4 regions of the Kocuria sp. CNJ-770 genome follow, and region 1 is predicted to be linked to each of the others. Evidence: riboswitches for the same ligand, from Rfam matches in the RefSeq annotation. Region 1 holds a riboswitch; each other region holds the start of a gene.
What was found. A riboswitch is a leader RNA that binds a small molecule or an ion and turns the genes downstream of it on or off. The one in region 1 is predicted to bind S-adenosylmethionine.

Region 1 (8,393 bases):
CGTCTCGGCGAGCGGGGCGCCGCGCCAGGCGGCGGTCCCGACGACCACGGCCCCGCCGAGGACGTCGGAGTGCCCGCCGATGTACTTGGTGGTGGAGTGCACCACGGCGTGGGCCCCCAGGAGCAGCGGGTTCTGCAGGTACGGGGAGGCGAAGGTGTTGTCCACCACGAGCAGCGCGCCCGCCTCCCGGGCCAGCTCCGCCCAGGCCGCGACGTCGGCGATGCCGAGCAGCGGGTTGGAGGGCGTCTCCAGCCACAGCACCGCGGTGTCCCCGGGGCGGACCGCGGCGCGGACGGCGTCGAGATCGGTGATCTCCACGGGGGTGTGGCCGATCCCCCACGGGGCGAGCACCCGGGTGATCAGCCGGTTGGTGCCGCCGTAGCCGTCGGCGCCGAGCACCACGTGCTCGCCCGGGCGCAGCACCGCCCGCAGCAGCGCGTCCTCGGCGGCGATCCCGGAGGCGAAGGCGAACGCGCGCTCGCCGTGCTCCAGGGCCGCGAGCTGCTCCTCGAAGCCGTTGCGGGTGGGGTTGGAGCCGCGGCTGTACTCGTGGCCGGCGCGCAGGACGTTGATCCCGTCCTGGGCGAAGGTGGAGGTCTGGTAGACCGGCGGGATGACGGCCCCGGTCAGGGGGTCGGGCTGCTGGCCGGCGTGGACGGCGGTGGTGGTGAAGCCGCGGCGGCGGGTGGTGACGGTCTGGCTCATGGTGGGGCTCACTTCCGGAGGGTCGAAACGGTCTCGAGCACGGCGTCGAGGGCCTGGCCGAGGTCGGCCACGAGGTCCTGGGGCGCCTCGAGGCCGATCGAGAGCCGGACGGTGGTCTCGGCGATCCCGCCGGCCCGGCGCTGCTCGGGCGTGAGCCGGCAGTGGGTCATCGCGGCCGGGTGGGCCACGAGGCTGCGGGTGTCGCCGATGTTGGCGACCAGCTTGAACAGTTGCAGCCCGTCGATGAAGGGGCCCACGGCGGCGTCCGGGGCGGCGAGGTCGAAGGAGAACACGGAGCCGGTGCCGCGGGGGAAGTCCCGGGCCGCGATCCCGGCCCCGGGGTCCCCCGGCAGCCCGGGGTGGTGCACGCGCGCGACGGCGGGGTGGCCGACGAGGAACTCGGCCACGGTCAGCGCCGAGGCCGTGTGCCGGGCCACCCGCAGGTCGAGGGTCTCGGTGCCCTGCAGGATCTGGCTGGCGTTGAACGGGGACAGCGTGGTGCCGAGGTCGTGCACGTACTTGGCCCGGACCAGGTGCAGGTAGGGGCTGGCGCCGGCGCACTTGTCGAGCAGGCTCTGCCCGCCCCAGCGGGCGCGGGCGCGGGTGAACTGGGGCCACCGCGCAGGCTCGGCGGACCAGTCGAACGTCCCGCCGTCCACGACCGCCCCGGCGAGGGCGTTGCCGTGGCCGCCGAGGAACTTGGTGGCCGAGTGCACCACGATGTCCGCGCCCTTCTCCAGCGGCCGGTACAGCGCCGGGGAGGCGAGGGTGTTGTCGACGACGACGGGCACCCGCGCCGCCCGGGCGACGTCGGCGATCCCGGGCAGGTCCGGCAGCGTGGCCAGCGGGTTGCCGATGGACTCGAGCAGGAAGGCCCGGGTGTCGGGGCGCACGGCCGCGGCCCAGGCGCCGGGTGCGGTGGGGTCCACGAAGTCGACCTCGACGCCGTGGTCGGCCAGCGAGTCGGTGAGCAGGTCCACGGTCCCGCCGTAGAGCTTCTCGGAGGCGACCAGGTGCTTGTCCTCCCCCTGGCCCAGCAGGGCCAGCAGGGCCACGGCCACCGCGGACTGCCCGGAGCCGGTGGCCACGGCGCCCGCCCCGCCCTCGAGGTCGCTGATCCGCTGCTCGAGCACGGCGACCGTGGGGTTGCCGGTGCGGGTGTAGGTGAAGCCGGCGCGGGTCTGGGCGAACATCTGCCGGGCGGCCTCGTAGTCCGGGAACTCGAAGGCGGCGCTCTGGTAGATCGGCACCGTGAGGGTGCGCTGCCCGGGGTCGTGGTCGGCGCCGGCGTGGATCTGCCGGGTCGAGAGGTCGTGATCGGTCACGGGGAGGGACATGGCGCGGCTCCTGTGCACGTGCTCTTACCCGCACCGGTCACCCGCTGCGGGGCAGCGGGGATGCAGGCCGCTTCCTCATCCGAACCACCCGATGAGCATGGGGTTGGTGCGCGACCCAGTCGGAGCTTGGCAGTCGCGTCTCGTGAAGCTGGGACCACACTATGCGCGGGGCGGGCCGGCGCCGTTCCGCGACCCAAGATGACGTCCGTGACGGATCGTGACGCCGCTCGTGACGCCCCCCGGTGACGCCCCCGGTGGCGCCCTCTGTGAGCCCCGGCGCTCCCGGGGCCCCGGCGGGTCACGCCCGGGTGTCGATGTCCTCGAAGATCAGGAACGTCTGGGTGTCCACCACGCCGGGCAGCTGCTGGATGTGCTCGAAGATCACCTGCCGCAGGTGCACCGTGTCCACGGCGCGCACCAGCAGCATGACGTCGAAGTTGCCGCCCACCAGGGCGATGTGGTGCACGGCCGGGATGGCCCGCAGCTGCGCGCACAGCTCCCGCCAGGTGTTCTGCTGGAGCTTCAGCGTCACATAGGCCGAGGCCTGCAGCCCGGCGCGCACCGGGTCGATCACGGTGCTGAAGCGCAGGATCACCCCCTCGTCGCGCAGCCGGTTGATGCGGGCGTAGGCGTGGGCGCGGGAGACGTGCACGGCCGCGGCGATCGCGGTCACCGACTGCCGGGCGTCCCGGGAGAGCTCGGCGAGGATCTTCCGGTCGGTCTCGTCCAGCGGGACGGGGGTCGAGGGCACGGCGGGGCTCCTTCGGGGCGGGACGGGAGGGCGGGCAGCGGTGTCGGACGAATGCGTGTGCGCCACGCCACAGTAAAACATTTCGTCCACGAGGACAGCACCGATGCCCGCAGGATTCTGGACTTTCCCGCACCGCTGGATACGAACCGTCGGTTCTTCTCATACTGGGCGGACAGAACTTCAGCGGCCTTCCTGCCTCCCCGCGTCCGCACCAGGACCGGGGACCGACCGAGGGGACACCATGAGCCAGACCGTCGAGACCCCCGAGGACCCGATCCTCCGGGCCTCCCAGACCTTCGGCATCACGCCGGAGCAGTACATGCTCCCGGCGCGCGGCGAGATCCGGATGGTGGACCCCACCGGCCGGCTGCTGCCGGCCGAGGAGCAGGGCACCGAGCCCGGCCACGAGTACCCGCTGCCCGCGGGGGACGTGCTGCTGGGCGCCTACGAGAAGCTGGTGGTCGGCCGCCGGGTCAACGACCAGAACTCCGCGCTGGTGCGCCAGGGCCGGATGGCCGTCTATCCCTCCAGCCACGGGCAGGAGGCCTGCCAGGTGGCGGCGGCCCTGTGCCTGCGGGAGGGCGACTGGCTGTTCCCCACCTACCGGGACACCGTGGCCGTGATGACCAAGGGCGTGCGGCCCATGGACGTGATGTCGATCTTCCGCGGCGAGTGGCACGGCGGCTACGACCCCCACGAGCACCACGTCGGCATCCAGTCGACCCCGCTGACCACCCAGCTGCTGCACGCGGTGGGCGTGGCCCACGCCGCGAAGCTGCGCGGTGAGGACACCGTGGTCCTGGCCATGTGCGGCGACGGCGCCACGAGCGAGGGCGACTTCCACGAGGCCCTCAACTTCGCCGCCGTGTTCAAGCTGCCGGTCGTGTTCTTCGTGCAGAACAACGGCTACGCGATCTCCGTGCCCCTGTCCCAGCAGTCGGCCGCCCCGAGCCTCGCCCACAAGGCGGTCGGCTACGGCATGGCCGGGGAGCGGGTGGACGGCAACGACCTGGTGGCCCTGCTCGCCACGCTGGGCCGCGCCGTGGACCTGGCGCGCTCGGAGTCCGAGCCCCTCCTCGTGGAGGCCCACACCTACCGCATGCAGGCGCACACCAACGCCGACGACGCGACCCGCTACCGCGACGACGCGGAGGTGCAGGAGTGGATCGCCAAGGACCCCGTGACCCGGATGCGCGCCTACCTGGCCGGGGAGGGACTGCTCGACGACGCGGCCGAGCAGCGCATCGCCGCCGCCGCCGAGGACGTCGCCGCGGCGCTGCGCGACGGCATGAACGCCGACGTGCAGGTCGACCCGCGCGAGCTCTTCCGCCACGTCTACACCGAGCAGACCCCGCAGCTCGACGAGCAGGAGCAGTTCCTCGCCGCCGAGCTCGCCCGAGAGGAGACCGCACAGTGAGCACCCTCCAGGCCCCCGCCCCGTCCGGGCGGACCCCGGCCGTCAAGCCGGCCACCTTCGCCCAGGCGCTCAACACCGCCCTGGCCGACGCCCTGGCCGCCGACGACGCCGTCGTCGTCTTCGGGGAGGACGTCGGGACCCTCGGCGGGGTCTTCCGGATCACCGACGGGCTGACGCAGCGCTTCGGCCGCACCCGCTGCTTCGACACCCCGCTGGCCGAGTCCGGGATCGCCGGGATGGCCGTGGGCATGGCGATGAACCGGATGCGCCCGGTGATCGAGATGCAGTTCGACGCCTTCGCCTATCCGGCGTTCGAGCAGGTCGCCTCGCACATCGCGAAGATGCACAACCGCACCCGCGGCGCCGTGACCCTGCCGATCGTCATCCGCATCCCCTACGCCGGCGGCATCGGCGGCGTGGAGCACCACTGCGACTCCTCCGAGGCCTACTACGCCCACACCCCGGGGCTGAAGGTCTTCACCCCGGCCACCGTCGAGGACGCCTACCTCATGCTCCGCGAGGCGATCGACTCCGACGACCCCGTGGTGTTCTTCGAGCCCAAGAAGCTCTACTGGTCCAAGGCGCCGGTGGACCTGGCCGAGCTGAGGGACCGCTACGAGAACCGGGCCCCGGAGCGCCGGGAGGGCCGCGCCGTCGTCGCCCGCACCGGGCAGGACGCCACGATCCTCACCTACGGGCCGTCCGTGCCCACCGCCCTGGCGGCCGCCGCGGCCGCCGAGGCCGAGGGCCGCTCCCTCGAGGTCGTGGACCTGCGCAGCATCGTCCCGTTCGACGACGAGACCGTCGCCGCGTCGGTGCGCCGCACCGGGCGCGTGGTCGTGGTGGCCGAGGCCCCCGGCTTCGCCTCCGTGGCCGCCGAGATCGTGGCCCGGGTGCAGGAGCGCTGTTTCCACTCGCTGGCCGCGCCGGTGCGGCGCGTGACCGGCTTCGACATCCCGTACCCCTCGCCCAAGCTCGAGGAGTACTACCTGCCCAGCGTCGACCGCATCCTAGACGCCGTGGACGACCTGCAGTGGGAGGACTGACCATGACCGTGAAGACGTTCACCCTGCCGGATCTCGGCGAGGGACTCACCGAGGCCGAGCTCGTGAGCTGGCTGGTCCAGGTGGGCGACACCGTGGCCGTGGACCAGCCCATCGCCGAGGTGGAGACCGCCAAGTCCGCGGTGGAGGTGCCCTGCCCCTTCGCCGGGACCGTGCAGGAGCTGCACGGCGCCTCCGGGCAGACCCTCGACGTGGGCGCGCCGCTGATCTCCGTGAACACCGGGGACACCGCCGGGACCCCCGCCCCGCAGGCGGCGGACCCCGTGGCGGGCAGTCCTACCGCGAGGAGGAGCGCGCCGGGGCGGACCCTCGCTCCGCGGCCGAGGCGGGCACCGTGGCCTCCGGGGCCTCCGACGACGCCGAGGGCTCCGGCAGCGTGCTCATCGGCTACGGCACCCCGGCCGCGGGATCGGCCGGCGCCGGCGCCGGCCCAAGCGCGCCGCGGCTCCCGCCGGGGCCTCCGGCCCGCTCGCCGACCGGCTCGGCGACCGGGCTCCCAGCAGCTCGCCGAGCAGACCGCCGGGCAGGCCGCGGCGTCCGGGGCCGCCCACGACGCGATGGCCTCGGCCCCGCGGCTGGCCCCCACTGTCATCTCCCCGATCGTGCGCAAGCTCGCGAAGGACCGCGGGATCGACATCTCCACCGTGCGCGGCTCCGGGCCCGGCGGGCTGATCCTCCGCCGGGACGTCGTGGCCGCCACCGCCGCCCCGACGGCGCCCGCCCCGCCGCAGCCCCTCGCGGCGGAGCCGGCCGACGGGGCGCCGTCCGGGACGGACCCGCGCACCGGCCTGGGCGTGGCCGGGCGCGTCCCGGTCTCGGGGGTGCGGAAGGTCATCGCGCAGGCGATGAGCCGGTCGCGCACCGAGATCCCCGAGGCCACCGTCTGGGTGGACGTGGACGCCACGAGGCTGGTGGAGCTGCGCGCGGCGCTCAAGGCGCAGGACCCCGCCACCGCGCCGGGGCTCATGGCCCTGATCGCCCGCTTCGTGCTCGCCGGCCTGGCCCGGTATCCCGAGCTCGCCACCCGCATCGAGACCCGCGAGGACGGCAGCCAGGAGATCGTGCGCTTCGAGGGCGTGAACCTGGGCTTCGCGGCGCAGACCGACCGCGGGCTCGTGGTGCCCAACATCCGCGGCGCCCACGCCCTGAGCGCCCGTGGTCTCGACGCCGAGCTGCGCCGGCTCACCGAGCTGGCCCGCTCCGGCAAGGCCTCCCCGGCGGAGCTGTCCGGGTCCACGTTCACCCTCAACAACTACGGGGTGTTCGGCACGGACGGGGCCGCGGCGATCATCAACCACCCGGAGGTGGCGATCCTCGGGGTCGGCCGGATCATCGACCGGCCGTGGGTGGTCGACGGGCAGCTGGCCGTCCGCAAGGTCACCCAGCTCTCCCTGGCCTTCGACCACCGCGTGTGCGACGGCGGGGCGGCCGGCGGCTTCTTGCGCATGGTGGCCGACGCGGTCGAGAACCCGATGTCGGTGCTCGCGGACCTGTAGCAGCAACCGGGCCGAGCCCTCGGGCCCGGCCCGGCAGGCTCAGCGGTCCGGGACCGCCCCGGCCGTCAGTCGCTCTCGGGGCCGGAGCAGTACAGGCAGTCGGGCTCGGCCGCGCCGCAGGCGCAGCGCAGCACGACGGCGCCCCAGGACAGGGCGGCGGTCCCGCGGAGGCGGGGACGGGGCGGGGCCGGGACGAGGTTCGGCAGGAGTTCGACGGTCATGGGTGCAGGTCCTCGAGGATGGGCCGCGGAGCGGTGGTCGTGCAGGGGCGCACCGGCGACGACGGTCGCGGGCAGGACGGGACGCCTGTGTCCTGCCTCACGGCCGGCGGGCTGGTGTATCCAGTATCGGCCGCCGGTCCCATCGGCAAAAGCGATGCTTTCCGACGACTACTGGTTAGTATTTTTGTGCCCTCGCCCAGCGGCGCGGATGCCCACGGCTCAGTGCGCGAGTTCCCAGGACCACAGCAGCAACAGCGTCACCAGGAACCCGGTGAGGTAGTTCAGCCACAGGAAGCGCCGCCAGCCGCGGTTGGCCCGCGCGCAGCCGGCATCCGTGATGGTCAGGAACGGCACGAGGTTCGCCAGGTAGGGCAGGACCAGCAGCGACGCCAGCGGCCCGGGCCAGGGCACGAGGAGCAGGAGCAGCCCGGCGGCCAGGTAGAGCACCAGGGCGGCCCACACGGTGGGGCGGGCGCCCAGGACCGTGGCGATCGAGCGCAGCCCGCCCTCCCGGTCCGCCCGGACGTCCTGCACGGCCCCGAAGGCCTGGGAGGCCATCGACCACAGGAAGAACCCCGCGCACAGGGCCACCACGCCCACCGACGGGTCCGCCCCGGCGAGCACCAGACCGTAGACGGCCGGGGAGACGAAGTGGGCGGCGGAGGTCGCCGAGTCCAGGAACGGGACCTCCTTGAAGCGCAGCCCCCTGAGGCTGTAGGCCACGACCGCGAGGAGACTCGCCCCGAGCACCCCTGCCGCCGCGGCCCCGCCGGCGGGGAGCAGGTAGGCCAGGAAGGGCAGGGCGGCCAGCACCGAGCCCACCAGGACCATCCGGTGCTCGGAGCGGTCCACGAGCGCGCCCTCGACGCCGCCCTTGCGGGGGTTGCGGAGGTCGGACTCGTAGTCGAAGACGTCGTTGATCCCGTACATCAGCAGGTTGTAGGGGAACAGGAAGAACAGGGTCCCGGCCACCAGGGGCAGGTCCACCCGGCCGGTGGTCAGGACGTAGGCCGCCGCGAACGGGAAGGCGGTGTTGACCCACGAGACCGGGCGGGACGTGGCCACCAGGGTGCGCACGGTGGCCGTCAGCCGACCGCGCTCGGCCAGCCCCCACCACAGCGAGGGCAGCAGCAGCAGCGCGGCCAGCGGGTACGCGAAGTCCTCCACCGGCACCAGGCCGATCCGCAGCTCCGTGATGTGCCCGGCCCCGTAGTCGAAGAACCCGGCGGCGATCATGAGGTTGTCGAACACGACCGTCAGCAGCGCCAGGACCCCGAAGGAGATCCCGAGCACGGCCAGGGCCCGGCGCGGGGCGGGCGCCGGGGAGGGCCGGCGGACCAGCAGGGTGGCCGGCACCAGGGCCAGCGCCAGGAAGACCGGGATGACGAGGGCGTAGGTCACG
Region 2 (8,393 bases), on a different contig from region 1:
CCGCATGGTGCTCGTGGGCACCGCGGCCGGGCTGCGCGCGGAGGCCGTCCCGGGGCTGCGGCAGCTCTCCCGCCCCGCCCTGGTGGAGCTGTGCCCCGAGCTGGCCAGCTCTCCGCCGGAGGAGGTGGCGGGCGGGCTGCTCGACGACACCTCGGTGCGCACCGACGCCGGCGCCCTCGTGGCCTGGCACCGGGCGCGCGCGGCGGCGGCCGGGGTGCGGATCCTCACCGGAGCGCCGGTCACCGCGGCCGCACCCGACGGCGAGGGCTGGCGCGCCGCGGTGGGCGGGCAGGAGGTCCGCGTCCGCCGCGTCGTCGTGGCCGCGGGCGCCTGGGCGGACGACGTGGCGGGCCGGTTCGGCGCCGCACCGCTCGGGCTGCGCCCGCTGCGGCGCACCGCGGCCCTCGTCCGTCTCGCCAAGCCCCTGGCCCCGGACCACCCCATGGTCGTCGCCGCGGACTCCGGCTGGTACTACCGGCGGGCCGGGGACGGGGCGCTGGTCTCCCCGTCCGAGGCGGTGCCGAGCGAGCCGTGCGACGCGCAGCCGGTGCGCGAGGACGTCGAGGACCTCGTGGCCCGGCTCAACACCGTGACGTCGCTGGGCGCCACCGGGATCGAGCGGGCCTGGACCGGGCTGCGCACCGAGTCCCCGGACGGCGTGCCGGTGTGCGGGTTCGACCCGGAGGTCCCGGGGCTGCTCTGGCTGGCCGGCCAGTCCGGCTACGGCTTCCAGACGAGCACGGCCATGGCCCGCGCCGCCGCGGACCTGCTCGGGGACGGCGCGGTGGGCCCGTGGTGCTCCCGGGAGACCGCCGCCGCCCTGGACCCGGGGCGCTTCCGCACCGGGCAGCCGCTCGCCTGACCTCGGGGGCCTCGGCCCAGGGGGGCGGCACGCTCCGGCGCTCGAGGACCGCGAAGGGCACCGCTCGCCGCGCAGGGAGCCGGCCCCCGCGCCGGCCGCTCAGGCGCCGGCCAGTCCCATCCGGTCCAGCACCCAGGCGTACTCCCAGGCGGTGTCCTTCCACTGCGCGTACCGTCCGGACGCCCCGCCGTGGCCGCCGGCCATCTCGCAGCGCAGCAGCACGGCGTGGCCGGAGGTCGTGGCCTCCCGCAGGGCGGCGACCCACTTGGCCGGCTCCACGTAGAGCACCCGGGTGTCGTTGAGGCTGGTCACGGCCAGGACCGGGGGATACGGCAGCGGGCGGACGTTCTCGTAGGGGGAGTAGTCGCGCATGTACCGGTAGACGTGGCTGTCCTCGATCGGGTTGCCCCACTCCTCCCACTCCAGGGCCGTGAGGGGCAGCGAGGGGTCGAGGATGGAGGTCAGCGGGTCCACGAACGGCACGGCCGCCAGCGCGCCGCAGTACTTCTCGGGGGCCAGGTTGAGCACCGCGCCCACGAGCAGTCCGCCCGCGGACCCGCCCATCACCAGGATCCGCCGCTCGTCGAGGTCCGGGCGGGCGGCCAGGTGGTCGGTCACCGCCACGTAGTCGGTGAAGGTGTTGACCTTGTGCAGCTTCTTGCCCTCCTCGTACCAGGACCGGCCCAGCTCGCCGCCGCCGCGCACGTGGGCGACCGCCCAGACCACGCCGCGGTCCAGCAGGGACAGCCGGGAGACGGAGAAGCCCGGGTCGGTGCTGTGCTCGTAGGAGCCGTAAGCGTACTGCACCACCGGGGCTGGCACCGCGGGGTCCAGGTCCGCCCGGCGGACCAGGGAGACGGGGATGCGGGTGCCGTCCGCGGCGGTGGCCCAGTCCCGCTCCACCGTGTAGTCGCCCGGGTCGTAGCCGCCGAGCACGGTGGTCTCCCGGCGCAGCACGGGCTCGGCGGGCAGGGCGTCGTCGGCTCCGGTCGCGCCGGCGGGGAAGACGTCGTAGACGCGCGGGGGCGTGGTGAAGGAGGTGTAGGACAGCCGCAGTACGGGGGCGTCGTGCTCGGCGGCGGCCACTCCGGCGGTGTAGAGCTGCTCCGCGAAGGCCGGCTCCACGGCCGCCGCCTGGGCCTCCGTGCCGAGGCCCGCGAGGGGCAGCAGCCGCACCCGCAGCGTGGTCTCCGCCCGCACGGAGACCACCAGGTGCGTGGCCGTGACGGCGCAGCCGTTGACCCGCACGGTGTCCGAGGCCGGGACGACGTCGCGCAGGTCCACCTCCGCGACCGGGCGGCCGAGGTCGGCCGGGTCCATGAGCGAGACCCGGGAGTTCGGGGCCTCGTGGTCGTGGGTCAGCAGGATCTGCTCGCGGCCGTCCAGCAGGAAGGGCTCGGCCTCGTAGAGCACCCGGTCGGTGCGCGGCAGCACCACCTGCAGCGGGGCCTGCGGGTCCGCCACCGGCTGGATCAGCTGCTCGGAGAACTCCGAGCACATGGCCTCCACCACGATCCAGCGCCGGTCCGCGGACAGCCCCGCGCCCAGCCACAGACCCGGGTCGGCCTCCTCGTGGACCACGACGTCCTCGGCCACCGGGGTGCCCAGGACGTGGCGGCGCAGCTGGTGGGGCCGCCAGGACTCGTCCACCACGGTGTAGTAGACCGCGCGGGCGTCGGGGGTGAGGAAGGACCCGTAGAAGGTGCCGGGGATCTCGTCGGCGAGCAGCGCCCCGGTGGTGAGGTCGCGCACGCGCAGGGTGAAGCGCTCGTCCCCGGTGACGTCCTCGGCCCAGGCCAGCAGCTCCCCGTCCTCGGAGACGTCGAAGCTGCCGAGGGAGTAGAACTCGTGCTTCGCGGACTCCGCGTTGGCGTCGAGCAGCACCTGCTCGCCCGCCATGGGGGTCCCGGGCCCGACGACGGGCGGGGTCCAGTCCGCGAGGAGGTCCCCGGTGGTCGCGGCCGGCACCCGGCAGAACACCTGGTGCGCGCCGCCCTCCACCGTGCGGGAGAAGTACCACCAGTCCCCGCGCCGGTTCGGCACCGACAGGTCGGTCTCCTGGGTGCGGCCCTTGATCTCCCCGAAGATCGACTCCCGCAGCCCGGCCAGGTGGGCCGTGCGGGCCTCCGCGTACTCGTTCTCCGCGGTGAGGTGGGCGAGCACCTCCGGGGACTCCTTCGCCCGCATCCACTCGTAGGGATCGGAGAACAGGTGGCCGTGGAAGGTGCGCTCGGCGGGCTGCCGGCGGATCTGCGGGGGAAGAGCTGTCATGTGCCCATCCTAGGGAAGGCACCCCGCCCGCCGCTGGCCGGCCCGGGGGCGCGGCGCCGGCGAGGGGCCCGCGACCCGGCGGTCCGCCCGGGCGGTGCCAGAATGGCCGCATGAGCACCCCCGCGCACCTCGCCCCGCGCCCGCCGGCCTTCGGCTCCACCCGCGCCGACCTGTGGATGCAGGTGGTCCTCGTGCTGGGGGTCTCCCTGGGCGCCTCCGCGCTCTACGCGGTGCTCTCCCTGGCCGAGCAGCTGGCCCGCGGCCCGCTCTCGGAGGCGCAGGCCACGATGAACCCGCCGCTGAGCGTGCAGCCGCTGATCGACCTGCTGCGCCAGCTCACGGGCATCGGCCTGGACCTGGTCCCGGTGCTGCTGGCGCTGTACCTGCTCGCCGGCTCCGCCGGCGCGCTGGGCACGGTGCGGCGGCGGATCGGGCTCGACGCCCGGATGCCGGTCCCGGACCTCGGGCTGGGCACCGTCCTGTTCCTCGTCATGGGGCTGGGCACCCTGGCCCTCTACGCGGCCGGCCGCGCCCTGGGCCTCACCGCGGAGGTGACGACCTCCGGGCTGGCCGAGCACTGGTGGACGGTGCCGGTGCTGCTGCTCTCCGCGCTGCGCCACGCCCTGGTCGAGGAGGTGGTGGTGGTCGCGTTCCTGACCGACCGGCTCACCCGCATCGGCTGGCGCTGGCCGGTGGTGCTGGTGGTCACGGCGCTGTTCCGCGGCAGCTACCACCTCTACCAGGCATCGGGCCCTTCCTCGGCAACGTGGTGATGGGCCTGGTCTTCGCCGAGCTCTACCGGCGCACCGGGCGGGTCATGCCCCTCGTCGTCGCGCACTTCCTGCTGGACGCCGTGGGCTTCCTGGGCGTCGGCCGGCTGCTCGGCTGAGGCGGGCCCGCCGTGCGGGCCCGCCTCGGCCGGCGCCTCAGATCGTGACCAGCCCGTCGGGGGTGCCGAAGGACACCGAGAGCAGCCCGGGCGTGCCCTCCGGATAGCGCCACTCCACCGCCAGGTCCTCGAGCGCGGTCTCCACGGGCGCGCCCAGCCACTCGGCCACCCGCTCGGGCGCCCCGGCGATGCACATCCCGGCGAGGGCCACGTCGGTGATCCGCGCCTGGGACGGGTGCATCTCCGGGGCCGAGTCGAAGCGCACCATGAACGGCAGCTGGGGATCGGCGATCAGGCCCTTGACGCCGATCTGGTGCCACTCCAGGCACCGGCCGTCGGGGAAGACCCGGTGGCCGGGCACCGCGTGCCGGCCGAGGCGCTGCTCGAAGGGCGCGAGGTCGTCGACCTCGACGACCCAGCCCAGCCAGCCGCCGCCGGCCTCGGAGCGGGCGCGCACGGCCCGGCCGAACGGGGCCTTCTCCGCCGCGGGGTGCTCGAGGACCTCGACGACCTCGACGTACTGGTGGTTGGTGAGCGGAAGGATCATGTTGCGGGTGCCGAAACGGGGGTGCACCCCACCCTTGACCGGCTCGATCCCGAGCTGGTCGGCAATGCGCTCGGTGGTGGCCGTCAGGCCCTCCGGGCGGCAGGCGTAGGACACGTGGTCGACTCTCATGGGCTCATCGTGGCACCGTGTGACTTTCGTCTCCAAATCGGTCCCCGGCGGGGTGCTCCCCGGCCCGTCCGGCGCGTGCGCGGGGCGCTCGCCGCACCCCGGCTTGACGCCGTGTCGCCCGAATCCGGAGAATGCTGTCCAGGTCATGAGCGCCAGCGTCCAAGCCCCAGCTAGCTGGCCGGCAACCCTCCACCGCGGTGGGGTGCCCTGGGTGAAGACCGGGCTCCTCGCGACCGGCGAGCGAGCAAGCGCGGGTCCTCGGTGCCCGGCCGTCGCACGGCAGCACCACCACGGTCGGACACCGGACCCCTGACACCCGCAAGGAGTCTCCCGGCATGTCCGAGTCCACTGCTTCCACGGCCGACCGCACCGCGACCGCGCTGCCCACCCCCGAGCACCCGGCCGGCTGGTCGTTCGAGACCCAGCAGATCCACGCCGGCCAGCGCCCCGATCCGGTGACCGGCTCCCGCGCCCTGCCCATCCACCAGAGCACGTCCTTCGTCTTCCCCGACGCCCAGGCCGCTGCGGACCGCTTCGCGCTCGCGGAGCTGGGACCCATCTACACCCGCATCGGCAACCCGACCACGGAGGTCGTGGAGAACCGCATCAGCGCCCTGGAGGGCGGGGTGGGCGCCTGATGCTCAGCGCTGGGCAGTCGGCCACGACGTTCGCGGTGCTCAACCTCGCCGGGGCGGGGGACCACGTGGTGGCCAGCCCGAGCCTGTACGGCGGGACGTACAACCTCCTCAAGTTCACGCTGCCCAAGCTCGGCATCGAGACCACCTTCGTGACCGACCCGGACGACCCGGAGGCCTGGCGGCGGGCCGTGCGCCCGAACACCAAGGCGTTCTACGCCGAGACCATCCCGAACCCGCGCAACGACGTCCTCGACATCGAGACGGTCTCCGGGATCGCCCACGACCACGAGGTCCCGCTCATCGTGGACAACACGGTGGCGACCCCCTACCTCGTCCAGCCGTTCCGCTGGGGCGCGGACATCGTGGTGCACTCCGCCACGAAGTTCATGGGCGGGCACGGCACCGCGATCGGCGGCGTGATCGTGGACTCCGGCGCCTTCGACTTCGGCCGGTACCCGGAGCGCTTCCCCGGCTTCAACGAGCCCGACGAGTCCTACGGCGGGCTCGTTTACGCCCAGGCCCTCGGCGCGGAGGGCGCGTTCGGGGTCAACCTCTCCTACATCCTCAAGGCCCGGGTGCAGCTGCTGCGCGACCTCGGCTCGGCGATCTCCCCGTTCAACGCCTTCCTCATCGAGCAGGGCATCGAGACGCTGTCGCTGCGCATGGAGCGCCACGTGGCCAACGCCGGGGAGGTGGCCCGCTGGCTGGAGGCGCGGGAGGACGTCCGCTCGGTGAGCTGGGCGGGGCTGGAGTCCTCGCCCTGGCACGACCGGGCGCGCAAGTACGCGCCCCGCGGCGCCGGCTCCGTCCTCGGGTTCGTCCTCGAGGGCGGCCGGGCGGCCGGCGCGGCCTTCGTGGACGCCCTGACGCTGCACTCCAACGTGGCGAACATCGGCGACGTCCGCTCCCTGGTGATCCATCCCGCGTCCACCACGCACAGCCAGCTGCTGCCCGAGGAGCAGCTCGCGGCGGGGGTGGAGCCCGGCTTCGTGCGCCTGTCCGTGGGGCTGGAGAACGTCACGGACATCCTGGCGGACCTGGAGCAGGGCTTCGCCGCGGCCGCGGCCGGAGGGCAGGAGTGAGCGTGACGGTGCTGCGCGGCGCCGGCGCGGACGTGCGCGAGGACGGCGTGCCGCGGCACGCCGAGATCGGCACCCTGGAGCTGGAGTCCGGCTTCCGGCTGCCGGAGGTCCGGATCGCCTACGAGACCTGGGGCGTGCTCGCCCCGGACGGCTCCAACGCGGTGCTCGTGGAGCACGCCCTGACCGGGGACACCCACGTCGCCGCCGGGAGGGCCCGGCCCGGGGCCCCGGAGGCGCGGCGCCGCGCCGCCGAGAGCGGCGGCTGGTGGGACGGCCTGGTCGGCCCCGGCGCCGCCATCGACACCGACCGCTACTTCGTGGTGTGCGCCAACATCGTGGGCGGCTGCTACGGCTCCACGGGACCGTCCACCCCGGCCCCGGCCGAGGTGGACCCCGAGCGCCGGCCCTGGGGCTCCCGCTTCCCCCTGGTCACCGTGCGGGACTCCGTGCGCGCGGAGGCCGCCCTGGCCGACGCCCTGGGCATCGACACGTGGCGCCTGGTCATCGGCGGGTCCATGGGCGGGGCGCGCGCCCTGGAGTGGGCGGTGACCTACCCGGAGCGGGTCCGGGCCTGCGCGGTGGTCGCCGCGTGCCCCCAGTCCAGCGCCGAGCAGCTCGCCTGGGGGCAGGCGCAGAACCTCGCGATCCGCCAGGACCCGGACTTCCGGGGCGGGGACTACTACGACGGGCCCTTCCCGGTGACCGGGCTGGGCCTGGCCCGGCGGATCGCCCACATCACCTACCGCTCCGCCGACGAGCTGCACCACCGGTTCGGGCGCACCCCGCAGGCCGAGGAGCAGGTGATCGGCACCCACCCCGGGGGCCGCGGGCGCTACCAGGTCGAGAGCTACCTCGACCACCAGGCCTCCAAGCTCGCGGGCCGGTTCGACGCCAACAGCTACCTCGCCGTCAACGAGACGCTCATGTCCCACGACGTCTGCCGCGGCCGCGGCACGCTGGAGGAGGCCCTGTCGGTGACCTCGTGCGAGTGGCTGGTGGCCGCGGTCGACTCCGACCGCCTGTACCTCCCGCGCGAGTCCGACGTCCTGGCCGCCGCCCTGCCCGGGGACGTCCGGCGGCACACCCTCACGTCCCCGTCCGGGCACGACGGGTTCCTCATCGAGGCGCCACAGGTGGGGAAGCTGCTCGTGGAGACCGTGCTGGCCCGCCCCTGCGCCCGGGCGGGCGGCGCCGCGGGTGGCACACTGGTGCCATGACCGACGCCCCCGCCCCGACCGGAACCGCCCCGCACGCGACCACCCCGCACGCCGTGTGGAGCACCGACCCCGCCGCCCGCCCCGGCACCCCGCTGCTCGTGCTGCTGCACGGCTACGGCTCGCACGAGCACGACCTGATGGGCCTCGTCCCGGAGCTGCCGGGCGAGTTCAGCGTGGCCTCCCTGCGCGCGCCCCAGCCCGCGCAGCTGGGCTTCCAGTGGTTCCCGCTCGCGGCCGACCTCAGCTTCTCCGCCGAGCGCGTCGCCGAGGCGGTGGCGCCCGTGGCCGCCTGGCTGCGCGAGCGCGCCGCGGAGCACTCCAGCATCACGCTGCTGGGCTTCTCGCAGGGCATGGCGATGGCCACCTCGCTGGCGCGCGCCCTGCCCGGGGAGATCGCCGCGGTGGTGGGCCTGTCCGGGTTCGTGGTGCCGGGCGAGCACACAGCCTTCGCGGACGAGCGGCTGCGCGAGCGTCCCCTGCCGATGTTCTGGGGCCGCGACCCGCAGGACCCGGTCATTCCGCAGCACCTCGTCGACAGCACGGCCGAGTGGATGCTCGAGCACGCCGACGTCATGAAGGTGCACTACACCGGGGTGGGCCACGGGATCAGCCCCCAGGAGCTGCGCCACGTGCGGGAGTACCTCACCCACGTGGTCCTGGGGGGCTGACCCCGGACGCTCAGCCGCCCGCGGTGATCCGGACGGCGGCGTCCCCGGTCGAGACCACGTCGCCCGGGTGCAGCTGCCGGCCGCGCCGCG
Region 3 (8,393 bases), on a different contig from region 1:
GGTGAGTAGCCGACCTCCTCCTCGAACATCGCGGCGCTGGCCGGCAGCACGGCGGGCAGGTCGGCGCTGGTGGCGAACCGGACACCGGGGTGCGGCGCGGGCGCCGGGTCGTGGTCGATCGCCAGCAGGGGCTGCACCGGGCGGACGTCGAAGGGCCGCGGCCACGAGCGCTCGAGCCGGGACCACAGTCCGAGCACCGGTGCGGCCGGGCCGAAGACGGAGGCGTACCGGGCCCCGCCCCGGCGCAGGTGCCCGGCCACGAGGTCGAGACCGGGCTCGTCGAGGGTGATCGGGACGACGTTGGTGCCCGTCCAGCACGCGCCGGTGAGCCGCCCGTCCGGATCCGCCGTGCCGACGACCGGCGGCACCCGGGAACCGCGGCCGCGGCGGTGGGACTCCACGTGGGCGGCCACGAAGGCGTGGGCGACGGGGTCCGCCCCGAGCAGGCGGTCCAGCTCGTCCGGGTCGACCTCCCCCGACGGCACGAGCCGCGGCGCCGTCCTCCGCTGCGTCCTCACCCGTTCGTCACCGTCCCGTCAGCTGACGCTCACCACGGGGCTGCCGGTGGCGCTCTCCCCGTCCCCGTCCGCGTCCATCTCGGCGGCGATGCGGTTGGCCTCCTCGATCAGGGTCTCCACGATGAGGTCCTCGGGGACGGTCTTCACGACCTCGCCCTTGACGAAGATCTGGCCCTTGCCGTTGCCGGAGGCCACCCCGAGATCGGCCTCGCGGGCCTCGCCGGGGCCGTTGACGACGCAGCCCATGACGGCGACGCGCAGCGGGACCGTGAGGCCCTCCAGGCCCGCGGTGACCTCGTCCGCGAGGGTGTAGACGTCCACCTGGGCGCGTCCGCACGAGGGGCAGGAGACGATCTCGAGCTTGCGCGGGCGCAGGCCCAGGGACTGCAGGATCTGGTTGCCCACCTTGACCTCCTCGACCGGGGGCGCGGAGAGCGAGACCCGGATGGTGTCGCCGATGCCCTGGGAGAGCAGGGCGCCGAAGGCGGTGGCGGACTTGATGGTGCCCTGGAACGCCGGGCCGGCCTCGGTCACGCCCAGGTGCAGGGGCCAGTCCCCGCGCTCGGCCAGCAGCTGGTAGGCCCGCACCATGGTGACGGGGTCGTTGTGCTTGACCGAGATCTTGAAGTCGTGGAAGTCGTGCTCCTCGAACAGGGACGCCTCCCACACCGCGGACTCCACGAGCGCCTCCGGGGTGGCCTTCCCGAAGCGGTCCATGATCCGCTGGTCCAGGGAGCCCGCGTTCACCCCGATCCGGATGGACACCCCGGCGGCCTTGGCCTCCCGGGCGATCTGGGCGACCTGGTCGTCGAACTTGCGGATATTGCCGGGGTTCACGCGCACGGCGGCGCACCCGGCCTCGATGGCCTTATACACGTACTTCGGCTGGAAGTGGATGTCGGCGATCACCGGGATCGGGGACTTCATCGCGATGATCGGCAGGGCGTCGGCGTCGTCCTGCGACGGGCAGGCCACCCGGACGATGTCGCACCCGGCGGCGGTCAGCTCGGCGATCTGCTGCAGGGTCGCGTTGATGTCCGTGGTGGGGGTCGTCGTCATGGACTGCACGCTGACCGGCGAGTCGGAACCGACCCCCACGGACCCGACCCGGATCTGCCGGGTCTTCCGGCGCGGGGACAGGACGGGCTGGGGTGCGGCGGGCATGCCGAGGCTGACCGGGGTCAAGGGTTCCTCCGAGGAGTTCGCGGACAGATGCGGGATCGGTGGCGGGCGGACCCGGTCGCCGGGTCCGTCGTCGCCTCCCATTGTGCCCCATGCCCCCGGGCGCTTCCTGGGCGGTCCCCGGATTCCTCCGTGGCCGAACGGCTCAGAACAGCTGGACGGGCTTCACGATGTCCGCGTAGACCAGCAGGACCGACATCCCGATCATCAGCGCGGCCACGGCGTAGGTCAGCGGGAGCAGCCGTGCCGGGTCGAACGGGCCCGGGTCGGCGCGGCCCAGCAGCCGGGCGGCGCCCCGCCGCAGGCCCTCCCACAGGGCGCCGGCCACGTGCCCTCCGTCCAGCGGCAGGAGGGGCAGCAGGTTGAAGACGAACAGCGCCAGGTTCACCGATCCGACCAGCCCCACCAGGGAGGCGGCCTTGTCCCGCAGCTCGATCTCCTCGTGGGCGGCGATCTCCCCGGAGATGCGGCCGATCCCGACCACGGAGATGGGTCCGTCCGGGTCCCGCGGCGCGTCCGAGAACGCGGCCTGCCCCACCTCGTAGACCCGCTGCGGCAGGTGAAGCACGATCCCGGCGATCTGCTCCAGCCCGTCGAGCACCGCCCCGGGCACCGCGGTGAGCGGCTGCCGGACGGGAACGGCGGTGGGGCTGATCCCGATGAACCCCACGTCCTCGTAGCGGGGCGCGCCGTCGGGTCCCGTCACGGCGGCCCCGGTGTCGTCGACCACCGGGCGGGAGGTGAGGATCGGGGTGAGCACGGTCCGCACCTCCGTGCCGTCGCGCTCGACCACCACGGGGATCCGCTCCCCGGCGCGGTCGCGGACCCGCGCGGTGAGCTCCTCCCACGTGGTCACGGGGGCCCCGGCGACGGCGGTGACGACGTCCCCGGGACGCAGCCCGGCCGCGTTGGCCGGCGCCTCGGGGTCTCCGGCGCGGCACTCGGCCTGCCCGGCGGCCTGCCGCTCGGCGGGCACCACGCACTCCGAGACCCACGCGACCGTCGTGGTCGGCGTCGCGGTGCCGAGCCCGGTGAGCAGCACGGCGAGGCACACGGTGCCCAGCAGCAGGTTCATCACGGGCCCGCCGAGCATGATCACGATCCGCTTCCACACGGGCAGGCGGTAGAAGACGCGGTCCTCGTCCCCGGGGGCCAGCTGCACGGCGGAGGCGCTGCGGGCCTCGGCGGCGAGCTGCTGGAGCACCCCGGTGCCGGCGGTCCGCGCCGTGCTCCCCGACCGGGCGGGCGGATACATCCCGACCATGGAGATGTAGCCGCCCAGCGGCACGGCCTTGAGCCCGTACTCGGTCTCCCCGCGGCGACGCGAGAACACGGTGCGGCCGAAGCCGACCATGTACTGGGTGACCCGCACGCCGAAGAGCTTGGCGGGGACCAGGTGGCCGAGCTCGTGCAGGGCGATCGAGGCCGCGATGGCCACGGCGGCGAGCAGCACGCCCACGAGGAACAGGACCACGCCCATCCGGGGACCTCCGGGGATCGTCGGGTCGTCCCCGGCGGTCGCCGGGGACGGCAGGGGCCGCGCGTGCGCGGCGAGGACCAGTGTGCACCACGATCCTGGACGCAGGGTGTCACGCTCCCGCGCACGACGACGGCCGGCCGCCTCCGGGGAGGGACCGGCCGTCGCGGGCACCGCTGCGGCGCCGGGGCGTCAGCGGCGCAGGATGCGCCGCGCCAGCCGGTTGCCCACCAGCTGGACCAGCTGCACGAGGACGACGATCACGGCGACCGCCGCCCACGTGACCTCGTCGTTGAACCGCTGGTAGCCCAGGCGCAGGGCGAAGTCGCCCAGTCCCCCGGCGCCGATGGCCCCGGCCATCGCGGACATGTCCGTGATGCCGATGACCAGGAAGGTGTAGCCGAGCACCAGGGGCCCGAGCGCCTCGGGCAGGATCACGGTGGTGATGATCCTCCCGCGCGAGACGCCCATCGAGCGGGCCGCCTCCACCACCCCGGGGTCCACGCTCATCAGGTTCTGCTCGACGATGCGCGCGACCGCGAACATCGCCCCGATGGTCATCGCGAAGATCGCCGCGTTGGGGCCCAGACGCGTCCCCACGACCTGCTGCGTCAGCGGCCCGAGTGCCGCCAGAAGGATGATGAAGGGGATCGGCCGGACGAAGTTCACGACGAGGTTGAGCCCCTCGTGCACCACGCGGTTCTCCAGGATGTTGCCCCGGCGGGTCACGTAGAGCCCCACGCCCACGAGCATCCCGAGCAGCCCGGCGAGCGCGAGGGTGACGGACACCATGTAGAGGGTCTCCCCGAGCGCGGAGAGCAGCTCGGGACCCAGGACGGACCAGTCGTTCACGCGGCCACCTCTCTCAGGCTCGTGATGCGGGACAGCTCGTCGACCACGGCCTGCACGGCCGCGTCCTCGCCGGTCAGCTCGAAGGTCAGGGACCCGAAGGACTGCTCCTGGAGCACGCTGATCCCGCCGTAGGCGATGGTGAAGCGGACCCCGCGGGCGGCGCCGTCGGAGAGCACACCGCCGATGTCCACGCCGTCGCCGACGTCCACGATCACCAGGCGCCCGCGGTGCGCCCGGCGCAGCCGCTCGACCTCGCGCTCGTCCGGCACCGAGTGCAGGACGGAGGAGACGAAGCGGCGTGCGGTCTCGGTGCGGGGCCGGGCGAAGATGTCCACCGTCGAGCCGTGCTCCACGACCTTGCCGTCCTGCATCACGGCGACGCGGTCGGCGATCGCCCGGACCACGTCCATCTCGTGGGTGATGATCACGATCGTGATGCCCAGCTCCCGGTTGACCCGCTGCAGCACCTGCAGCACCTCCTGGGTGGTCTCCGGGTCGAGGGCGCTGGTCGACTCGTCGGCCAGGAGCAGCTTGGGGCTGGTCGCCAGGGCACGGGCGATGCCCACGCGCTGCTTCTGCCCGCCGGAGAGCTGCTCCGGGTAGTTCCCGGCGCGCGCGGACAGGCCCACGAACTCCAGCAGCTCGGCGACCCGGGCCCGCCGCTTCTCCTTCGGCCAGCCGGCCCGCTTGAGCGGGTACTCGACGTTGCCGGCCACGGTCCGGGACGTGAACAGGTTGAACTGCTGGAAGATCATCCCGATCTCCTGCCGGACGGGCGCGAGCTCGGTCTCCTTGCGCCCGGCGACCTCGAAGCCCTCCACGGTCAGGGACCCCGAGGAGACGGGCTCGAGCCCGTTGATCAGCCGTACCAGGGTGGATTTGCCCGCCCCGGAGTAGCCGATCACGCCGAAGATCTCGCCGCGGTGGACGTCGAGGCTGACGTCGTCGACGGCCAGCACCTCGCGCGCGGCCCGGCCGGAGCCGGTGCGGAAGGACTTCGAGACGTTGCGGAAGGAGACGAGCACCTCGTCCGGGCGCCCGCGTGCGGACGGCCCGGAGGGGACCGCAGCGCTCACTGCCCCTGGTCCTTCAGCTCCTGCTGGTAGCGCGCGGTCAGCTCCTGCAGCTCCTCCGGCTCCAGCTGCAGCGGCACGGCCGTGTCCTTGGTCTCCTCCATCTCGGCGTCGATGACGGACTGCTCGTGGTAGAGGTCCGCCACCTGCCGGAGGGTCTCGTCGTCGGCCAGCTCCTCGGTGGTGGTGAAGAGGTTGACGTAGGCGCGGGAGCCCTCCGCCTCGGGGTCGTCCTGGGCCAGGGCGGACTTCGGGTCGATGTCCGCGCGGGCGAGGAAGTCGTTGTTGATCACCGAACCTGCCACCGAGTCCATGGAGAGCACCGTCTGCTCGGCCGACACGGGGGTGACCCGCACCGTGGAGGCCTCGGTGTCGACGTCGAGCTCGGTCGGGATGAGGGTGTCGCCCTTCAGCTCCACGAGACCGGCCGACTCGAGCACGAGCAGGGCCCGGGACAGGTTCACGGCGTCGTTCGGGACGGCGATCTCGTCGCCCTTCTGGAACTGGTCCACGGAGTCGTACTCGTTGGAGTACAGGCCCAGCGGGTAGATCGACGTCGAGCCGATCGGGGTGATGGAGCCCCCGGCGGAGTTGTTGTAGTCGGCGAGGAAGGGAACGTGCTGGAACCAGGTCATGTCCACGTCGCCGGACTCGGTGGCCGGGTTGGGCTGGTTGTAGTCCGAGAAGTCGACGTACTCGACGGTGATGCCCTGTTCCTCGGCCAGCCGCTTGAGAGCGTCGTGCGTCGGGTGCGAGCCGACGACGCCGATGCTCACCTTGCCGTCGGCCAGGGCGCCCTCGCCGGCCTGGTCGGAGCCGCCGCAGGCGGTGAGGGTGAGGCCGAGGGTGGTGGCCAGGGCGAGGAAGGTGAGGCGCTGCGATCGCATGTCGTGCCTTTCCGTGGGTCCAGGAGGTCGGGAGTCTCCACCAGTCCCACCAGGACCGACGGCCACGGTCGAGGGCACGCCGGAGGGCGCGTCCGCGGTCGAACCGTACTTGCCGCCGGCCCACGATGGCCGGTGCCGGATGGTTCACCTGGGGCACCCCACTACGGGAGAGGGTTGCCGCCCAGCAAGCCAGGGCTGCGCGCTGGGACTCGTCATCCGCCCGACAGACTAGCACGTGCGCCGGGTCCGGCCCGGTCAGCGGGCGAGGACCTCCTGCGCCCGCCGCCGGGCCCAGCGCTCGGCCTCCAGGACGGCGCCGAGGTCCAGGACGCCGCCGTCCTGGTGCTCGCCCAGCACCGTCTCCACCGTGTCCACGATCGCCGGGAACCGGATCCGCCCGTCGTGGAAGGCGTGCACCGCCTCCTCGTTGGCGGCGTTGAACACCGCCGGGTGGGTGCCCCCGCGCTCCCCCGCGGCCTTGATGAGCTCGACGGCGGGGAACGCGTCCCGGTCCAGCGGCTCGAAGGTCCACTCGGTGGCGCGGGTCCAGTCGCACGCGGCGGCGGCGCCGGGCACCCGGTGCGGCCAGGCGAGACCGAGGGCGATGGGCAGGCGCATGTCCGGCGGCGAGGCCTGCGCCAGCGTCGACCCGTCCACGAACTGGACCATGGAGTGCACCACCGACTGGGGGTGGACGACCACGTCGATGCGCTCGAGGGGAACGTCGAAGAGCAGGTGGGCCTCGAGCACCTCCAGGGCCTTGTTCACCATGGAGGCCGAGTTGGTGGTGACCATCACGCCCATGTCCCAGGTGGGGTGGCGCAGCGCCTCGCGCGGGGTGACCGCCTCCAGCTCCGCCCGGGTGCGGCCGCGGAACGGCCCGCCCGAGGCCGTCAGGACGAGCCGGTCCACCTCGGCGGCGCTGCCGCCGCGCAGCGCCTGCGCCAGGGCGGAGTGCTCGGAGTCCACCGGGATCAGCGCGTCCGGGCGGCCCGAGGCCGCCGCCGCCTCCTTCACCAGCGCTCCTCCGGCGATCAGCGACTCCTTGTTGGCCAGCGCCAGCCGGTGCCCGGCCCGCAGTGCCGCCAGGGTGGGGGCGAGGCCGATCGAGCCGGTGATCCCGTTGAGCACGAGGTCGGCCTCGGGGTGCGCCGCGGCCGCCGTGGCGGCCTCGGGACCGTGCAGGATCTCGGGCCGGTAGTCCCCGGCGCCGGCGGCCGCGGCGCGCTCGCCGATCCGCCGGGCCAGCTCCTGGGCGTCCTCACCGCTGCCGCTCGTCGCCACCACGGCGGCGCGGGTCTCCACGGCCTGCTCCGCCAGCAGCGGCAGACGGCCCCGGCCGGCCGCGAGGGCCACCACGCGGAACGGCGCCCCGCCGTCGAGCCGGTTCGCCGCGCGCACGACGTCGAGCGCCTGGGTGCCGATCGACCCGGTCGACCCGAGCACGACGATCCGTCGGGGGCCGGCGGCGGCCAGCGCGCGCAGCTCGGGCGTCGGCTCGGGCGTCGGCTCGAAGGTCGGCTCGGGGATCGCTTGGGGGCGGGGCGCGGCGGAGGGGGAGCTCATGGCCCCAGTATCCCCCAGCCCGACCGGCGGCCTGCCGCGGCGGGTCCGGACGGACCGAGGCCCCGGTCACCGTTTCCGGTGGCCGGGGCCTCGGGTTCCGCTGAGGGTGCGGATCAGTGCGTGCGGCCCTTGCGGCCGGTGAGCGCACCGTAGATGAAGAGCACGATGAGCGCTCCCACGACGGCGGTGATGATCGTGCCGATGTCGAACACGGACTCGAGGCTGCCGATGCCGATCAGCGAGCCCAGGAAGCCTCCGAGGAGGGCGCCGATGATGCCGAGCACGATCGTGACGATGATGCCGCCACCCTGGTTGCCCGGCATGATGAGCTTGGCGAGGGCGCCCGCGATGAGACCGAGGACGATCCAGCTGATGATTCCCATGATTGCTCCTTATCCGTCCCGGGAGGGACCTTCATTGTAAGCAACCGGCGAGTTTCCCAGGAATACCCTGGGCCGGCTTCTGCGCTCACCCTACCGGACTGTCAGCCCTCTGTCTTTTCCCGTTCGCGAATTCCAGGTGTGTCGACGGGATCGGCTCCGGCCCGCCCGGAGCCGGACCTTCGGGTGGGCCGGGAGTCCTCCCAGGTCGGAGCGGGGACGCCGTCAGTGCGCGACGGGCTTCTCCGCACCGATGCCTGTGAGCGAACGCACTTCCATCTCGGACTGCTTGACCGGGTCCTCCAGGCGCCGCTCCGTCATGGAACCGATGAAGCCGAGGAGGAAGGACGCCGGGATGGACACGATGCCCGGGTTCTGCAGCGGGAACCAGGCGAAGTCGGCCGTGGGGATCATGGAGGTCTCGGCCCCGGACATCACCGGGGAGAAGACGATCAGGA
Region 4 (3,302 bases), on a different contig from region 1:
GTGGTGATGCCGGGGATGAACCCGGCGATGCCCACGAGCAGGAAGACCGCGCCGTACAAGAGAGCGGCGGTCTGGACGGGCGAGCGGTGGGTGGTCCGGCGGTCCGGCCGGGCGGCGGGGGTGGTCATGGTGGTGCCTCGCTTCCTGGGTGTCTGCGGTGGTCCGGGTACGGATCCCGGAGGGGCGGACGTTCATGGAAAGCATGCTTGGTACCACCAGCGTACTGCGCCGGCGTCCGAGATCAAACGTTGCGGCGGACCTCCCTGGTCACGGACGGGTCAGGACACGAGATCGCGGGCGGGGGTGTCCGCGGCGGACGGCTTCCCGGCGTAGGCGCCCCGGTACCGCGCGGCCGGGTGGGTGTCGAGCACCTTGGTCTGTCCGGCGCCGTAGACGTTCTCGCGCAGCGTGGTGCCCTCGTAGGCGGTGCGGTAGCGGCCGCGCTTCTGCAGCTCCGGCACGACCCACTCCACGAAGTCCTCGAACGAGCCCGGGGAGACGTGGTAGGCGAGGTTGATGCCGTCCAGGCCGCCGTCGTCGATCCACCGCTCCAGCTCGTCGGCCACCGTCTGCGGGGACCCGACGATCGGCACGCCCATCCCACCCATCGAGATGTGCTTGGCGACCTCCTTGACCGTCCACTTCTTCTTCGGGTCCGCGGTGGTGAACGGGGTGAGGAAGGACTGGATGGAGTCGGTCTTGATGTACTCCAGCACGTCGTTCTCGTCGTAGCGGCCCAGGTCCACCCCGGACCAGCCGCCCACCAGGCCCAGGGCGCCGTCGGCGTCCGCGTACTGCTCGTAGTCGCGGCGCTTCTGCTCGGCCTTCGCGTCGGTCTCGTCGACGATCACGTGCAGCATGGCGAAGATCTTGAGGTCGTCCCGCCCCCGGCCCTGGGCCTCGGCCTCGTCGCGCAGCTTGTCGGTGACCACGCGGGTGAGGTCCGGGCGGATGCCGCCCACGAACACGGCCTCCGCGTGCCGCCCGGCGAACGCGCGCCCGCGCGAGGAGGCACCGGCCTGGAAGATCAGCGGGGTGCGCTGCGGGGACGGCTCGGTCAGCCCGATGCCCGGCACGTCGAAGTACTTGCCGTGGTGCTGGATGGGGTGCACGAGGGACGGGTCGGCGAAGACCCCGTTCCTGCGGTCGCGCTTGACCGCGCCGTCCTCCCAGGACCCCTCCCACAGCTTGTAGCAGACCTCCATGAACTCCTCGGCGATCTCGTACCGCTCGTCGTGGGAGATCTGCTCCGTCAGTCCGTGGTTCTCGGCCGCGGACTTCAGGTAGGACGTCACCACGTTGAAGCCGATCCGACCCCTGGTCAGATGGTCGAGGGTCGCGAACTTCCGCGCCAGCGGGTACGGCTGCTCGTAGGTGATGGCGCTGGTCACCCCGAAGCCGAGGTGCTTGGTCACGGCCGCCATCGCGGAGATCTGCATGAACGGGTCGTTGACCGGGATCTGGGTGGCGTCCTTGATCACCGGCGCCGCGGAGTTCTGGTAGACGTCGTAGTAGCCGACCACGTCGGCGAGGAACATCGCGTCGAACAGGCCCTTCTCCAGGACCTGGGCGACGTCCGTCCAGTACTCGAGGGTGTTGTACTCGTCGGCACGGGAGCGCGGGTGCTTCCACAGGCCCGGGGCCTGGTGCCCCACGCAGGTCATGTCGAAGGCGTTCAGGGCGATGCGCTTGCTCACAGGGACCTCCACGGTCGATCACCGACCCGCGCCCGTGCGTCGTGAAGACCTGCTCGCGGGTCCGACGCACTCAGGGGCGCCGTACTTGCCGCGGGGCGGGTGCGCCGCGGCCCGATGTTCATCTGGGGCACCCCGCTACGGGAGAGGGTTGCCGCCCGACCAGCCAGAGCTTCGCGTCGGGACTCGTCATCGTCGTCGCGGACTAGCTTAGCGGGTCCCCCCGGACGCGGGGCAACCCCTCGTCCTCCCGGTGCGCGGCAGGACCGCGGCAGGAGTCAGACCGGCGGCGCGAGCGGCGGGGTGCGCCGCGGGTCCAGCGTCCAGCCCTGCCGCAGCCGCGCCCCGAGCTCGATCAGCGGGCACGTGTCCATCACCACGTCCAGCCCGGCGGCGGCGGCGCGGGCCGCGGCCGCGTGGTCCACGACGCCCAGCTGCAGCCACACGGCCCTCGCGCCGGCGGCGACGGCCTGGTCCACGACCGCTCCGACGCGGCGGGAGTTGACGAAGCAGTCCACCACGTCGATCGGCCCCGGGACCTCGGCGAGCGTGCGGAAGCCGGGCTCCCCGTGCACCACCTCGCCCTTCGGGTTGACCGGGACGATCGTCATGCCGAGGTCGTCCCGGATGCGCTTCGCGACCGAGTGCGCGGGCCGGGCCGTGTTCCCGGTCAGCCCCACCACGGCCCAGCGTCCGGGCTGTGTCATCAGGCGGTCGATCACGGCGGGATCGTTGCGGCTCATGCCCCCACCCTGGCACGGACCCGCCCCGCTCGCCCCGATCGCGCCCCACCGTGTCCCGAGATTGCAGGTCCCGGCCACCGGCCGCGGGACGCCGACACGTGCAACCTCGGCGGGGGGGCGGAGGTCAGGAGAAGAGGGGAGGAGGTCTGCTTCCGGGCCCAGCTGGGCCCGGTCCTGGGCGGGCAGGGCCGCCCGGCCGGTGCCCACCCGGGCGAAGTGCTCGTCGCTCCAGTGCTCGGGCGGCTCCCGCTCCCACAGGTCGATGAGGACCCGGCGGACCTCGGCGAGCCCGTCCACCGCAGGCCCCGGGCAGCCCTCCAGGTGCTCGATGAGGTCCAGGTGGTGCACCGTGGCCTCCACCGCCAGGGTGCTCAGGAGGTCGTCCACGCGGAGCACGTGGCCCTGGGTGCGGACCGTCCCGCCGGGCCGGCAGTGCTCCGCCGCGTGCACGAGCGCCCGTGCCGACTCCCGGTAGTGCCCCCGCAGCTCCTCCCAGTCCGGGTACAGGCTCGCCGCGGCCCGGGTGCGGCGCCGGACCTCGGCGGCGGCCGCGGCATCCGCGCCCCGGTACGCCCAGTAGGTCGCGGCGTCCCGGTCCGGGCGGGCCGTGGTGGGCGTGTGCAGGGCGACCAGCCCGCGCACCGCGTCCGCGGCGCAGTGGTGGGCGAGGTCCCGCACCGACCACCCGCGGCAGCCGGTGGGCGCCCAGGAGTCGTCGTCACCGAGCCCGTCGAGGACCGCCGCGAACGCCGTGCAGGCGTCGCGGACCAGGTCCGCCCGGGTCGAGGTGTGCCGGCTCGTCATGGGTCCATGGTGCGGCACGAGGGCCCGACGTGCCACCGTTTTCGACCATGACGGCCCGCGG

Region 2: it holds a riboswitch for S-adenosylmethionine, as region 1 does, so the genes downstream of both, BJF77_RS18220 (bifunctional o-acetylhomoserine/o-acetylserine sulfhydrylase) here and BJF77_RS11490 (O-acetylhomoserine aminocarboxypropyltransferase/cysteine synthase family protein) in region 1, are expected to answer to the same signal.
Region 3: it holds a riboswitch for S-adenosylmethionine, as region 1 does, so the genes downstream of both, BJF77_RS18375 (MetQ/NlpA family ABC transporter substrate-binding protein) here and BJF77_RS11490 (O-acetylhomoserine aminocarboxypropyltransferase/cysteine synthase family protein) in region 1, are expected to answer to the same signal.
Region 4: it holds a riboswitch for S-adenosylmethionine, as region 1 does, so the genes downstream of both, BJF77_RS10555 (LLM class flavin-dependent oxidoreductase) here and BJF77_RS11490 (O-acetylhomoserine aminocarboxypropyltransferase/cysteine synthase family protein) in region 1, are expected to answer to the same signal.

Annotation. Positions count from the first base shown of each region.
Region 1 covers NZ_MKJW01000100.1:156,436-164,828, reverse strand. Annotated here, with positions in the region: gene BJF77_RS11495 (cystathionine gamma-synthase) at 1-705, opposite strand, end outside; gene BJF77_RS11490 (O-acetylhomoserine aminocarboxypropyltransferase/cysteine synthase family protein) at 714-2,042, opposite strand; SAM riboswitch class IV at 2,058-2,190, opposite strand; gene BJF77_RS11485 (Lrp/AsnC family transcriptional regulator) at 2,341-2,793, opposite strand; gene BJF77_RS11480 (thiamine pyrophosphate-dependent enzyme) at 3,035-4,210, shown strand; gene BJF77_RS11475 (alpha-ketoacid dehydrogenase subunit beta) at 4,207-5,256, shown strand; gene BJF77_RS11470 (dihydrolipoamide acetyltransferase family protein) at 5,259-6,770, shown strand; gene BJF77_RS20580 (hypothetical protein) at 6,836-6,991, opposite strand; gene BJF77_RS11465 (prenyltransferase) at 7,211-8,392, opposite strand; gene BJF77_RS11460 (lycopene cyclase domain-containing protein) at 8,389-8,393, opposite strand, start outside.
Region 2 covers NZ_MKJW01000155.1:31,694-40,086, forward strand. Annotated here, with positions in the region: gene BJF77_RS18200 (FAD-binding oxidoreductase) at 1-862, shown strand, start outside; gene BJF77_RS18205 (S9 family peptidase) at 962-3,133, opposite strand; partial or broken gene BJF77_RS18210 (CPBP family intramembrane glutamic endopeptidase) at 3,244-4,022, shown strand; gene BJF77_RS18215 (VOC family protein) at 4,060-4,698, opposite strand; SAM riboswitch class IV at 4,840-4,955, shown strand; partial or broken gene BJF77_RS18220 (bifunctional o-acetylhomoserine/o-acetylserine sulfhydrylase) at 5,034-6,418, shown strand; gene BJF77_RS18225 (homoserine O-acetyltransferase) at 6,415-7,635, shown strand; gene BJF77_RS18230 (alpha/beta hydrolase) at 7,632-8,303, shown strand; gene BJF77_RS18235 (RNA-binding S4 domain-containing protein) at 8,314-8,393, opposite strand, start outside.
Region 3 covers NZ_MKJW01000155.1:68,590-76,982, reverse strand. Annotated here, with positions in the region: gene BJF77_RS18400 (DUF4081 domain-containing GNAT family N-acetyltransferase) at 1-485, opposite strand, end outside; gene ispG (flavodoxin-dependent (E)-4-hydroxy-3-methylbut-2-enyl-diphosphate synthase) at 537-1,703, opposite strand; gene BJF77_RS18390 (RIP metalloprotease) at 1,846-3,180, opposite strand; gene BJF77_RS18385 (methionine ABC transporter permease) at 3,370-3,969, opposite strand; gene BJF77_RS18380 (methionine ABC transporter ATP-binding protein) at 4,026-5,105, opposite strand; gene BJF77_RS18375 (MetQ/NlpA family ABC transporter substrate-binding protein) at 5,102-5,989, opposite strand; SAM riboswitch class IV at 6,090-6,206, opposite strand; gene dxr (1-deoxy-D-xylulose-5-phosphate reductoisomerase) at 6,245-7,555, opposite strand; gene BJF77_RS18365 (GlsB/YeaQ/YmgE family stress response membrane protein) at 7,669-7,938, opposite strand; gene BJF77_RS18360 (cation acetate symporter) at 8,161-8,393, opposite strand, start outside.
Region 4 covers NZ_MKJW01000099.1:19-3,320, forward strand. Annotated here, with positions in the region: partial or broken gene BJF77_RS10550 (DUF4383 domain-containing protein) at 1-128, opposite strand, end outside; gene BJF77_RS10555 (LLM class flavin-dependent oxidoreductase) at 279-1,697, opposite strand; SAM riboswitch class IV at 1,774-1,888, opposite strand; gene BJF77_RS10560 (CoA-binding protein) at 1,973-2,437, opposite strand; partial or broken gene BJF77_RS10565 (maleylpyruvate isomerase N-terminal domain-containing protein) at 2,780-3,302, opposite strand, start outside.